Regions from separate parts of the Pseudoalteromonas sp. DL-6 genome, predicted to be linked through region 1. Evidence: predicted binding sites of a transcription regulator. Region 1 holds the regulator's gene; the other holds the start of a gene.
The links. Region 1 encodes NrdR, which represses ribonucleotide reductase genes. Its sites were predicted from a motif close to AAACACNANATNTNGTGTTT; they were not measured.
Positions count from the first base shown of each region.

Region 1 (7,012 bases):
TCATTTAAAATTGTTATTAGTTTATAAAAAAATATCATCATCAAAATGCTGTGAAATAGTCTCAATCCCTGTTTAAATATCCTCAACTTAAGAGCGTAGGCAAAACGTCGTTTTAAGCGTACAATAAAGCCTCTAAAAAATACCCATACACGTTGCCCAGGAGACCCCAATGTTAGAACGTAGCATGAATATTTCGGACTTTGATCCAGAGTTATTTGACGCGATGAGCAAAGAAACATCACGTCAGGAAGAGCACATTGAGTTAATTGCATCTGAAAACTACTGTAGCCCACGCGTACTAGAAGCGCAGGGTTCTCAACTTACTAACAAATATGCTGAAGGCTACCCGGGCAAACGTTACTACGGTGGCTGTGAGCACGTTGATGTGGTTGAGCAGTTAGCGATTGACCGCGCAAATGAATTATTTGGTACAGATTACGCAAACGTGCAACCACATGCCGGTTCACAAGCGAATGCCGCTGTTTTCCAAGCACTATTAAGCCCACTTGATACCGTTTTAGGCATGAGCCTAGCGCACGGTGGTCACTTAACACATGGCTCACACGTAAACTTTTCAGGTAAAACATACAACGCAATTCAGTATGGCCTTAACGAAGAAACTGGCGAAATTGATTACGCACAAGTTGAAGCGTTAGCATTTGAGCACAAGCCAAAAATGATCATTGCGGGTTTTTCTGCATACTCAGGTATTGTTGATTGGGCTAAGTTCCGTGAAATTGCAGACAAAGTAGGTGCATACTTATTTGTTGATATGGCGCACGTTGCAGGTTTAATTGCTGCGGGTGTCTACCCAAGCCCTGTGCCATTTGCTCACGTTGTAACAACCACAACACATAAAACATTAGCCGGCCCTCGCGGTGGTTTAATCATTTCTGCGTGTGGCGATGAAGAAATTTACAAAAAGCTAAACAGCGCTGTTTTCCCAGGTGGCCAAGGTGGTCCTTTATGTCATGTTATTGCTGCTAAAGCGGTTGCATTTAAAGAAGCACTTCAACCTGAGTTTAAAACATACCAAGCACAAGTTGTTAAAAATGCACAAGCAATGGTTGCGGTATTACAAGAGCGCGGCTACAAAGTAGTATCGGGTAAAACTGACAACCACTTATTCTTACTTGATTTAATCGACAAAGATATCACAGGTAAAGATGCAGATGCTGCCCTAGGTAACGCGAATATCACGGTTAACAAAAACTCAGTACCGAACGATCCACGTTCACCATTTGTTACCTCTGGTCTGCGTATTGGTTCACCAGCAATCACTCGTCGTGGCTTTAAAGAAGCTGAATCAAAAGAGTTAGCGGGCTGGATCTGTGACGTACTAGACAACATCGAAGATGAGTCAGTACAAGCGCAAGTAAAAGAAAAAGTGAAAGCAATTTGTGCAAAATTACCTGTTTACGCTTAATCCAAGAGTAAAATAGTAATTTAGATCACAACTGCACACATTTTTGTTATGATAATGGCCGCTATTACAGCGGCCATTTTTTGTTTTTAAAACGGAAACACACAGTTATGCATTGCCCTTTTTGCACCGCCAAAGATACTAAAGTTATTGATTCTCGCCTTGTCGGCGGGGGACACCAAGTACGTAGACGCCGTGAATGTAATGAGTGCCACGAACGATTTACCACCTTTGAAGGGGCTGAATTAGTGATGCCGCGAGTTATTAAGCAAGATGGCAGTCGTGAACCGTTCAATGAAGATAAGTTACTAAATGGCTTAACCCGCGCTCTTGAAAAACGTCCCGTAAGTACCGAACAAGTTGATGAAGTCGTTAATATAATTAAATCTCAGCTACGAGCCACCGGCGAACGTGAAGTGTCTAGCCATTTAGTGGGTGAGTGCATTATGGAAGCGCTGAAAAAGTTAGATAAAGTAGCTTATGTAAGGTTTGCCTCAGTATATCGCTCGTTTGAAGATATACGTGAGTTTGGTGAAGAAATAGCCCGCTTAGGAGAGTAGTAATGACCATGCAAAGCTCGTTTTCAGAGGATGATAAACGTTATATGGCACGTGCCATTGAGCTGGCAAAAAAAGGGCGCTTTACCACCACTCCTAATCCTAATGTAGGCTGCGTACTAGTAAAGAATAATAAAGTAATAGGTGAAGGGTTTCATCAATTAGCAGGGCAAGGTCATGCTGAAGTTAATGCTTTGGCTGAGGCCGGTGAGAATGCTAAAGGTGCAACCGCTTATGTAACCCTAGAGCCTTGCAGTCACTATGGTCGCACACCGCCTTGCGCTGAAGGGCTAAAGGCCGCGGGTGTAAAAAAAGTGGTTGCTGCTATGGTTGACAGCAACCCGCAAGTTGCAGGCAAAGGCCTGAAAATTTTAGCAGATGCAGGAATTGAAGTCGCTCACGGATTACTTGAAGAGCAAGCTCGCGCATTAAACCTTGGTTTTTTTAAACGTATGGAGCAGGGGGTACCCTTTGTAACCTGCAAAATGGCCGCCAGTATTGATGGTAAAACGGCGCTTAAAAACGGCCAAAGTAAATGGATAACAGGGCCCGCTGCGCGCCAAGATGTACAACTATATCGTGCTCAGAGCTGTGCAATTTTAACCGGTGCCGATACAGTCATAATCGATGATGCAAAACTAAATGTACGCCCAGAAGAACTTCCGGTTTCTTTACCGACCAATTTACCACTGCGCCAACCTGTTCGCGTTATTATTGATTCCCAAAATAGACTCACGCCTGAACTTGCCTTATTTTCAATTCAAAGTGAGGTGATAATATTCACCACTCGGGTTGATAAATCGCATCAGTGGCCTCATTTTGTTAAACAGATCGAAGTCCCCGAAAAGAACAATAAAGTAGACTTACAAGCAGCGCTGCAAAAGCTAGCGCAATTACAGTTTAATAATGTGTGGTTAGAAGCGGGTGCCACATTGGCCGGAAAAATGGCTGAACTTGATTTAATTGATGAGTTTGTTTTTTACATTGCCCCTAAGTTAATGGGTAGCGATGCAAAAAGTTTACTGAATTTCCCTGAGTTAATGAGTATGCAAAATACCATTAATTTAACTTTTAATGAGTGTGTGCCAATTGGTGATGATTTACGTATCACAGCACACAAAAAAGCTCATTAATCATTTTATATAAAGAGTAGCACTATGTTTACTGGAATAGTTGAAGCGACAGGTAAAATTGCGTTATTACAAAAAAAACAAGGTGATTTAGCTATTCGTATCCAAAGTAAAAACCTTGATATGAGTGATGTTAAGTTAGGTGACAGTATTGCAACCAACGGTGTATGCCTCACTGTTGTTGATAAGCATATAGATGGCTTTAGTGCTGACTTATCAAATGAAACGATTAGCTTAACGGGGTTTGCACATTACGCATTAGGGCAAACAGTTAACTTAGAAAAGGCGATGCAACCTGTATCGCGCCTCGGAGGGCATTTAGTGTCTGGTCATGTTGATGGTATTGCCACAATCACAGCAATAAATACCAATGCGCGAGCAACTGAATATTGGTTAGCCACCGACGAAAATTTAATGAAATACATTCCTTATAAAGGGTCGGTGTGTATTGATGGTATTAGCCTAACGGTCAATGCGGTTGAAGGTAATAAATTTAAACTAACGATTGTGCCACACACCAGCGGGCAAACGACCATAGCCGATTTTCAAGTCGGTACCAAAGTGAATCTAGAGGTCGACCAAATAGCACGTTATTTAGAGCGCCTTGTAAAGGGAGCTGAGCATCCTACTGGTTCAGATATTTCGATGAGCTTACTCGCTAAAGCGGGCTTTATAAAATAACGATATTGACAACTTATACGAGCAACTTATGAATTTAAACAGCGCACAAGAAATAATAGATGACATTAAAGCCGGTAAAATGGTTATTTTAATGGACGATGAAGACAGAGAAAATGAAGGTGATTTAATTATTGCTGCTGAGCACATAAGTGCAGAAGCAATTAACTTTATGGCGACTCATGGCCGTGGGTTAATTTGTTTAACCATGACCCAAGAGCGTTGCTCGCAACTTGATTTACCGCTGATGGTTAAAAATAACGGTGCTGCATTCTCGACCAACTTTACTATGTCTATTGAAGCATCAAAAGGGGTTACGACGGGGATTTCTGCAGCGGATCGTGCTCGCACTGTTCAAGCTGCCATTGCTAAAGGCGCTGTGCCAAGTGATATTGTACAGCCTGGGCATATTTTCCCTATTATGGCGCAACCTGGCGGCGTATTAACGCGCGCAGGGCACACTGAAGCTGGCTGTGATTTAGCGCGTTTAGCGGGACTTGAGCCGTCATCAGTGATTGTAGAAATTCTGAATGAAGATGGCACCATGGCGCGCCGCCCTGATTTAGAAGTATTTGCTAAGCAACATGATATTAAAATTGGCACCATTGCTGATTTAATCGAATACCGTAACTTAAATGAAACCACTATTGAGCAAGTTGCAAAATGTAAATTGCCAACTGAGCATGGCGAATTTGACTTAGTAACTTACAAAGACACCATTGACGGGCAGCTGCACTATGCATTGCTTAAAGGTGAAATAAAACAACAAGAACCAACGTTAGTGCGAGTGCACTTACAAAGTACCTTTAACGATATTTTACTCTCTGATCGTAATGCTGATCGTAGTTGGGGATTATCGCAAGCAATGGCGTATATAGCTGAGCATAATGGCGCCTTAGTTATTTTAGGTAAGCAAGAAAGCACTGAAGAGTTAGAAGCCACAGTAAAAGCGTTTGCCGCAGCTGATGCGGGTGAAAATGTGACGCCACGTAAATTTCAAGGTACTTCGCGCACCGTAGGTGTAGGCTCGCAAATTTTGGCTGATTTAGGTATTCAAAAAATGCGCTTGATGAGTTTACCTAAAAAATACCATGCATTATCAGGGTTCCATTTAGAAGTGGTTGACTACGTAGAACCACAATAATTACACGCTAGGTTATTATTTTATTTATGTGGTATAATGCGCATCAATTTTTGCGCAACCGAAATCGCTTAAACTTATTTTTAGGGTTATCAAATGAAAATTATTGAAGGTAATAAATACGCTCCAGGCAAAAAGTTTGCCATTGTCATTTCTCGTTTTAATGACTTTATTGGTAGTAGCTTGCTTGCAGGTGCTGTTGATGAGCTAAAACGTACTGGTGGGGTATCAGAAGATGATATTACCGTAATTTACGTACCAGGTGCGGTTGAATTACCTTTAGCAGCGAAACGCGTTGCAGCAAAAAAAGAATATGATGCAATTATCGCCTTAGGTGTAGTGATCAGAGGGGGCACGCCTCACTTTGATCTCGTCGCTGGCGAGTCAAATAAAGGGCTTGCACAAGTATCACTTGAGTATGATATCCCAGTTGCATTTGGCGTATTAACCACTGAAAGCATTGAGCAAGCAATTGAGCGCGCAGGTACCAAAATGGGTAACAAAGGCGGCGAAGCTGCTTTAGGTGCGCTTGAAATGGTTAATGTGTTAGATAAAATTTAAGTTTAAGGAATTTTTGTGAAACCAGCAGCAAGACGTAAAGCACGTATCTTAGCACTTCAGGCCGTGTATTCATGGCAATTAAGCGGCAATGCAATTGCCGATATCGAACAACAAATGTTGATCGAAAACGATGTGACTAAAATTGATGTTGAATATTTTAAAGATTTAGCGCGTGGAGTTGCAGTAAACCACAAGCAACTAGACGAAGCTGTATCGCCTCATTTAACTCGTCCATTTGATGAATTAGACGAAGTTGAACGTGCAATCTTACGTTTAAGCAGCTACGAGCTTAAATTTCGTGAAGACGTTCCTTACAAAGTGGCTATCAATGAAAGTATTGAATTAGCTAAAATGTTTGGCGCTGAAGATAGCCATAAATTTGTAAACGGTGTACTTGATAAAGCTGTAAAACAGTTACGCAAGTAATAACAACTTTAGCTGATTTTTATTATCAGATGAGTTGTTATAAATAACCGTTAAAAAGGAGAGCCGGCATAGGCCGGCTTTTTTGTGTATGAAGGAATTTGAATTAATTAATCGTTACTTTAAAGGTCGTGGCATTACTCGTCGCGATGTTAATTTAGGGATTGGAGATGACTGTGCGCTTGTCACAGTTCCAGCGAACTGTCAGCTTGCTGTAACCACAGATACCTTAGTTGCTGGGGTGCATTTTTTTCATGATATCTCCCCTCGCGCATTAGGGCATCGAGCTCTTGCTGTTAATTTAAGTGATTTAGCTGCCATGGGCGCAGAGCCTACTTGGGTGTCGGTTGCACTTACCTTACCTAGTATCGATCCACAATGGATTGCTGAGCTGACTGATGGCATGCATGAAATTGCTGAGTACTTTAACGTTCAGATCATTGGTGGTGATACCACTCAAGGTCCACTTAGTATTACTATTTGTGCAAAAGGTACAGTTCCTGAAGGCACAGCATTACGTAGAAGTGGTGCAAAAGTGGGTGATTGGATTTTTGTAACCGGTCCGCTTGGTGATGCTGGGTTGGCGATTGAATCGAAAAAACAAGGCTTATCGATTGCACCTGAACACTTAAAAGATATTAATAAACGTTTAAATTTCCCCACGCCACGTGTAGCTGCTGGGCAAGCGTTACGAGGCTTGGCATCGTCGGCCATTGATATTTCCGATGGGTTACTAGCCGACTTAGGGCATGTGCTAAATTTATCACAAGTTAGTGCCACCATTAATATTGAAAATGTCCCCACCTCAGATGCCATGCAAGCGAGTCTTGATTTTGAGCAGCGACTTCCTTTTGTTCTTAACTATGGCGATGATTACGAGTTACTGTATACCGTTGCTGATAGTAACAAGAGTATGCTAGATATTAAGCTGCGCCAATACGGTGTAGAGGCAAGCTGTATCGGGCAAATAAAAAGTGGTGACGGCAATATAGAGTTATTACACCAAGGTGAGAAGTTTGCTTTTGAACATAAAGGTTTTGAGCACTTTTCCAAGGAGCAGGTTTGAATAAAAACCGATTATTTAATTTAAAACGCCCAC
Region 1 covers NZ_CP019770.1:765,599-772,610, forward strand. The annotation lists gene glyA (serine hydroxymethyltransferase) at 170-1,426, shown strand; gene nrdR (transcriptional regulator NrdR) at 1,534-1,983, shown strand; gene ribD (bifunctional diaminohydroxyphosphoribosylaminopyrimidine deaminase/5-amino-6-(5-phosphoribosylamino)uracil reductase RibD) at 1,986-3,113, shown strand; gene B1F84_RS03550 (riboflavin synthase) at 3,138-3,791, shown strand; gene ribBA (bifunctional 3,4-dihydroxy-2-butanone-4-phosphate synthase/GTP cyclohydrolase II) at 3,820-4,932, shown strand; gene ribE (6,7-dimethyl-8-ribityllumazine synthase) at 5,026-5,490, shown strand; gene nusB (transcription antitermination factor NusB) at 5,506-5,916, shown strand; gene thiL (thiamine-phosphate kinase) at 6,005-6,979, shown strand; gene B1F84_RS03575 (phosphatidylglycerophosphatase A) at 6,976-7,012, shown strand, end outside.

Region 2 (7,012 bases), 770 kb from region 1:
GAATAGCTTCAAGGATGTTCACTGACATCATGGCCAGGTACAATTTCTTTTTCAGCTCAAATAAATTAACGACTACGGTTTGGCCATTAATTTCGTGTTTGCCTTCACCGTATAGGTTGTAAAGCGATACAGAATTGATTAGGTCATCATAATAAGTAGTAACGGCATCGGCACGCTCACTAATTTTTTCATTGCTAACAATGTCATCAAAAATAAGTTCAGGTGCTTGAGTTACGTTACGAATAATATGGGTGTACGAACGACTATGAATAGTTTCACTAAACGCCCATGTCTCAATCCATGTTTCTAGCTCAGGAATAGACACAATTGGTAATAGTGCTACGTTAGGCGAACGACCTTGAACACTATCAAGCAACGTTTGGTATTTTAAGTTGCTTAAAAATATATGCTTCTCGTGATCGGGAAGCGCTTGAAAGTCTAAACGGTCTTTACTTACATCAACTTCTTCAGGTCGCCAAAAGAAAGACAATTGTTTTTCAATTAATTTTTCAAAAATAGGGTATTTTTGTTGATCGTAACGTGACACGTTAACGGTTTGACCAAAAAACATTGGCTCTTGCATTTGGTTATTATGATTTCTGCTAAAAGTAGTATAAGACATGTTTATCACTCAAAAAACTATCACTAAAACTATCAGGACAAAGCGGGCAAGGCGCCCGCTTTAAGTTTAACTATTAAATTTTACACGCGCCGCCTGCACAATCATCATCTTCCACTTCTGGAGTGTCTTCTTGAGCATCTGATGCGCCATCGCGGGTATTATGGTAATACAGTGTTTTAACACCTAGCTTGTAGGCACTAAGTAAGTCTTTTAGTAAGACTTTCATAGGTACTCTACCGCCTTCGTATCTGTTTGGATCATAATTAGTATTTGCTGAAATTGTTTGGTCGATAAATTTCTGCATTATGCCTACTAATTGTAAGTAACCATCGTTTGATGGAATATCCCACAGTAATTCATAGTTATCTTTAAGGCGTTCGTACTCAGGGACAACCTGCTTTAAAATACCGTCTTTACTTGCTTTAACACTAATATGGCCACGTGGTGGCTCAATACCATTGGTTGCATTTGAGATTTGCGATGATGTTTCTGATGGCATTAATGCGCTCAGCGTTGAGTTACGCATACCGTGCTCTTTAATGCTGGCACGTAACGTATCCCAATCAAGGTGCAGTGGTTCATCACAAATTTTATCTAAATCACGCTTGTACGTATCTGTTGGCATAATACCTTGTGAGTACGTAGTTTCGTTAAATTTAGGACATGCTCCACGCTCTTTTGCAAGCTCATTAGATGCTTTCATTAAGTAGTACTGAATCGCTTCAAATGTTTTGTGCGTGAGTGCATTTGCGCTGCCATCTGAGTAACGCTTACCGTTTTTAGCTAAGTAGTAAGCGTAGTTAATCACACCTATACCTAGGGTACGACGTCCCATAGTGGCATTTTTTGCCGCCGGTACTGGGTAGTCTTGGAAATCAAGTAGGTTATCAAGTGCACGAACGGCAAGCTCAGCTAACTCTTCTAATTCATCCAGTGACTCAATCGCGCCTAAGTTAAATGCAGACAAGGTACATAAGGCAATTTCACCTTCTTCGTCGTTTACATTACTTAGTGGTTTAGTCGGTAATGCAATTTCTAAACATAAGTTAGATTGACGAATAGGCGCCACTTTCGAGATAAATGGACTATGCGTATTACAGTGGTCAACATTTTGTAAGTAAATACGACCGGTGCTGGCACGTTCTTGAGCAAACATAGAAAACAGTTCAATGGCTTTAATACGTTTTTTACGAATTGACTCGTCTTGCTCATACTTTACATAAAGTGCATCAAATTCATCTTGATCTTCAAAGAATGCATCGTAAAGGCCCGGCACGTCTGATGGACTGAATAAGGTAATGTAATCGTCTTTAATTAAACGCGAATACATTAGTTTATTAAACTGCACACCGTAGTCTAGGTGACGTACGCGGTTATCATCAACACCACGGTTGTTTTTAAGTACCAGTAGGTTTTCTACTTCTAAATGCCAAAGCGGGTAGAATAAAGTAGCGGCTCCGCCACGTACACCGCCTTGCGAACAGCTTTTAACGGCTGTTTGAAAATGCTTATAAAACGGAATACAGCCAGTGTGGTACGCTTCGCCATTGCGAATAGGGCTACCTAATGCACGAATACGTCCGGCATTAATACCAATACCAGCACGTTGAGAAACGTATTTAACAATCGCTGATGATGTCGCATTTATCGAATCTAAACTGTCACCACACTCAATTAATACGCATGAACTAAATTGACGAGTCGGTGTACGAACACCAGCCATGATAGGTGTTGGTAAAGATATCTTAAATAACGAAACCGCATCGTAAAAACGTTTGATGTAATCAATACGCGTATCACGTGGATAATCTGAGAATAAGCTTGCCGCTACTAAGATGTATAAAAACTGTGCGCTTTCGTAAATTTCACCGGTAACACGGTTTTGAACAAGGTATTTACCTTCAAGCTGCTTCACGGCTGCATAGCTAAAGTTAAGATCGCGTGAATGATCTAAGTAAGCATCTAGTTCATCAAGTTCTTGCTCTGTGTAATCAACAAGCAAATGTGCGTCGTAGCGTTTTTGTTCAACCATGTTAGTAACGTGGTCAAAAAGACGCGGTGGCTCAAATTGGCCATACGCTTTTTTACGTAAATGGAATACAGCTAAACGAGCAGCAAGATACTGATAATCAGGTGATTCTTTTGAGATCTGATCCGCAGCAGCTTTGATAATCGTCTCATGAATGTCTTTAGTACGAATACCGTCATAAAATTGAATATGCGATTTAAGTTCAACTTGTGAAACCGAAACGTTGTTTAAACCTTCGGCGGCCCATTCAATAACGCGATGGATCTTGTCTAGATCAAGCGGCTCTTTACGGCCGTCACGTTTGCTTACAGATAACTGTTGGTTCATAGTTTTGCCTGTATTCCTTGGGAATTAAATATTTTTGACCAATGAGTGCACTTAAAACGCCCAGTGCCTATTCTTTTATTGTTATTTCTACCGCATAGGTAAATTTAATCGAATAACATTTAGCCACAATATCTGGTGTTGTTCAAATTAGAGATCACAAGATAGTGTGGTCTGTGATCTTTTGCAAGGGACAGAAACCGCTCTCATTGTGGATAACGTTGGGATAACGTAATTGTGTTAGTAGGCATTAACCTTTGATCATTCGGTTAAGTTGAAATTTGTAAAAATCAACTAAGGAAAGATTAAATTTACGCTTTTTAAAAATAAATTTTGTCTGCTTTTTTTATCATCAAGCTTTGCGTAAAAACTAACACAATCACAATATGTAGTGTTTATTAATTAACATGGCACTATATGTGGTTAAATGCATCAATAGGGCTATGCCAATTAAAATCTGCATTCCAAGCCAATGCCTCGTCTACACTCGGTACATATCCCCATAGTGCGGTAGCGGTGTGCATATTCGCTGCTTTTCCTGCTTGTATATCTCGCTGTGCATCACCTATATATAGGCAGCGCGAAGGATCAACACTCATTTGCTCAGCACAATGTAATAAAGGAAGGGGTGAGGGCTTAGATTCTGCTAAGGTATCACCACTTATCACAATTCGCGCATTTTTTAACGCAGGAATGGCTTTGACTAAAGGATCGGTTAAAAAACCAGGCTTATTTGTCATAATACCCCACGGGATCCCTTTATTATCAAGTGCAATGAGAAGTTGCTCTATACCAACAAAACAGTGGGTGTGGGTGGCAATATTGGCAGTATAGTGTGCAACTAGCTCTGCTAAAAGTTGCTCTTGCGGTTGTTGTGCCCAAGCTTCTTTAAAACCAGCAGCAAGTAATGCTGCTGCGCCATTTGAAGCTGCGGGTCGATATATATCACTGCCCACTTGGGGCTGTTGATGATTATGCAGCACACTATTTAGCGCGGCGCCTAAATCATCAGCGGTATCGAGTAAAGTGCCATCTAAGTCAAACAGCAATGCTTGATATTCAATCGGGCTAGTAGGTGTTTGCAAGCTTGTCATTACGCTAACTTCTCAAAGTGCAGCATATAATTTACGCTAACATCATCATTAACCGTATATTGCTTTGAAAGTGGGTTGTAACTTAACCCTGCACTGGCACGTACTTTTAAGCCTGCTTGTTCTGCCCATGCGATTAATTGCGCGGGTTTAATAAACTTTTTATGATCATGGGTACCTTCTGGCACCATTTTTAACAGTTTTTCTGCACCGACAATAGCGTATAAATAAGCTTTAGGGGTTTTATTAAGGGTAGAGAAGAATACATCGGCCCCTGGTTTTGCTAATTTAGCGACCGCATGAATAATAGAAGCAGGGTCGGGAACGTGCTCTAACATTTCCATACAAGTGATCACATCAAAGCGCTCAGGGTGCTCATCAGCAAATTGTTCTGCAGGTACTTTTATATATTCAACGGGTACGCTGGTTTCTAAGCTGTGTAACTTGGCGACAGTTAAAGGCTCTTGCCCCATATCGATACCTGTTACGTCTGCGCCCATTCGTGCCATGCTGTGACTTAAAATGCCGCCACCGCATCCTACATCTAAGGTTTCTTTATCAAATAACCCTTTAGTTTTGTCAGCGATAAAATCTAATCGTAATGGATTAATTTCGTGTAAGGGTTTAAATTCGCCTTCTAAATCCCACCAACGCTCTGCGATGGCTTCAAACTTTGCTATTTCTGCGTTATCTACATTTTGATGTTCGGTCATAAAATACTTCCTCGTCAATCTGAGGCCATTATATAGGGCTAAATTGATAAATCGCAAAGTTTTGCGCCTGTAAATTAAAATTAATTGTGATAGCATGGCTGCTTAGAAATAATAACAAACACTCTTAATACCTAATACTGGGTTGTTGAGAGCTGATACTGAAGGAATGTGATATCAAATGACTGATCTCGCCAATGAAATTCTGCCAGTCAATATTGAAGACGAGTTAAAAAACTCCTACTTAGATTACGCCATGAGTGTAATCGTAGGACGTGCATTACCAGACGTACGTGACGGTTTAAAACCTGTTCACCGCCGCGTCTTGTTTGCAATGAACGAGCTTAGTAATGACTGGAACAAGCCTTACAAAAAATCGGCCCGTGTGGTCGGTGACGTAATCGGTAAATACCACCCACACGGCGACAGTGCAGTTTATGACACCATCGTACGTATGGCTCAGCCATTCTCTCTACGTTATATGCTAGTTGATGGTCAGGGTAACTTTGGTTCGGTTGATGGTGATTCAGCAGCGGCAATGCGTTATACAGAAGTACGTATGGCAAAAATGTCGCACGAATTATTAGCCGATCTTGAAAAAGAAACGGTTGATTTTGTGCCTAACTATGATGGCACAGAGCAAATTCCTGATGTATTACCGACTAAAATACCTAACCTGTTAGTCAATGGTTCGTCGGGTATTGCTGTTGGTATGGCGACAAATATTCCGCCACACAACTTAACAGAAGTAGTGAATGGTTGTTTAGCGCTTATTCAAAATCCTGAATTAACCATTACTGAGTTAATGGATTACATTCCAGGTCCAGATTTCCCAACTGCGGCAATTATTAACGGTAAAAAAGGCATTGAACAAGCTTATCAAACCGGTCGCGGTAAAGTGTACATGCGTGCGCGTGCTGAGATCGAAACTGATGAGAAAACCGGCCGCGAAACGATTATTGTTCATGAAATCCCTTACCAAGTTAACAAAGCCCGTTTGATTGAAAAAATCGCTGAGCTAGTTAAAGATAAAAAGATTGAAGGGATCAGTGCATTACGTGATGAATCAGATAAAGACGGTATGCGTATCGTTATTGAGATCAAACGTGGTGACGTAGGTGAAGTTATTTTAAACAACCTTTATTCACAAACTCAGTTACAAACTGTGTTTGGTATGAATATGGTTGCGTTAATTAATAACCAGCCTAAGTGTTTCAACTTAAAAGAAATGCTTGAAGAGTTTATTATTCACCGCCGTGAAGTTGTTACCCGTCGTACGGTGTTTGATTTACGCAAAGCTCGTGACCGTGCACATACGCTAGAAGGTTTAGCGATTGCACTGGCAAACATTGACCCAATTATCGAACTTATTCGTAAGTCGCCTACGCCTGCTGAAGCAAAAGTTGCACTAACAGCGCGTCCTTGGGAATTAGGTAATGTTAAAGCCATGCTTGATAAAGCAGGTGAAGACAATGTTGCACGCCCAGATTGGCTAGCAAGCGATCTTGGTATTCGTGATGGTCAGTACTATATTTCTGAGCAGCAAGCTCAAGCAATACTAGATCTACGTCTACACAAACTAACGGGTCTTGAACACGAAAAAATTCTAACCGAGTACCAAACTTTACTTGATTTGATTGCTGAACTACTGTTTATTTTGGCAAACCCAGATCGTCTAATGGAAGTTATTCGCGACGAGTTAGTTGAAATTAAAGAACAATATGGTGATGAGCGCCGCACTGAAATTAATGCAGCTGCACACGATATTAGTCTTGAAGACTTAATTAACGAAGAGAACGTGGTTGTGACCTTGTCACACGAAGGGTACGTTAAGTACCAAGCGTTAAGTGATTACGAAGCGCAGCGTCGTGGTGGTAAAGGCAAGTCAGCAACTAAGATGAAAGACGAAGATTTCATTGAACGCTTACTTGTTGCCAATACGCACGATACTATTTTATGTTTCTCTACTGCGGGTCGATTATACTGGCTTAAAGTGTACCAGTTACCACTTGCAAGTCGCGCAGCGCGCGGTAAGCCAATTGTTAACTTATTACCACTTGAAGCAGATGAACGTATTACAGCTATCTTACCTGTACGTGATTATGAAGATGATAAATACATCTTTATGGCTACAGCATTTGGTACGGTTAAGAAAACACCATTAACGGCCTACAGCCGTCAACGTGCAAGCGGTATTATTGCTGTTAACTTAAACGAAGGTGATAGCTTAATTGGT
Region 2 covers NZ_CP019770.1:1,533,432-1,540,443, forward strand. The annotation lists gene nrdB (class Ia ribonucleoside-diphosphate reductase subunit beta) at 1-622, opposite strand, end outside; gene nrdA (class 1a ribonucleoside-diphosphate reductase subunit alpha) at 696-2,978, opposite strand; gene B1F84_RS07070 (HAD-IA family hydrolase) at 3,389-4,069, opposite strand; gene ubiG (bifunctional 2-polyprenyl-6-hydroxyphenol methylase/3-demethylubiquinol 3-O-methyltransferase UbiG) at 4,069-4,779, opposite strand; gene gyrA (DNA topoisomerase (ATP-hydrolyzing) subunit A) at 4,958-7,012, shown strand, end outside.
Region 2: a site for NrdR is predicted at 3,100-3,119, ahead of nrdA (class 1a ribonucleoside-diphosphate reductase subunit alpha). Genes of this name have one in related genera too.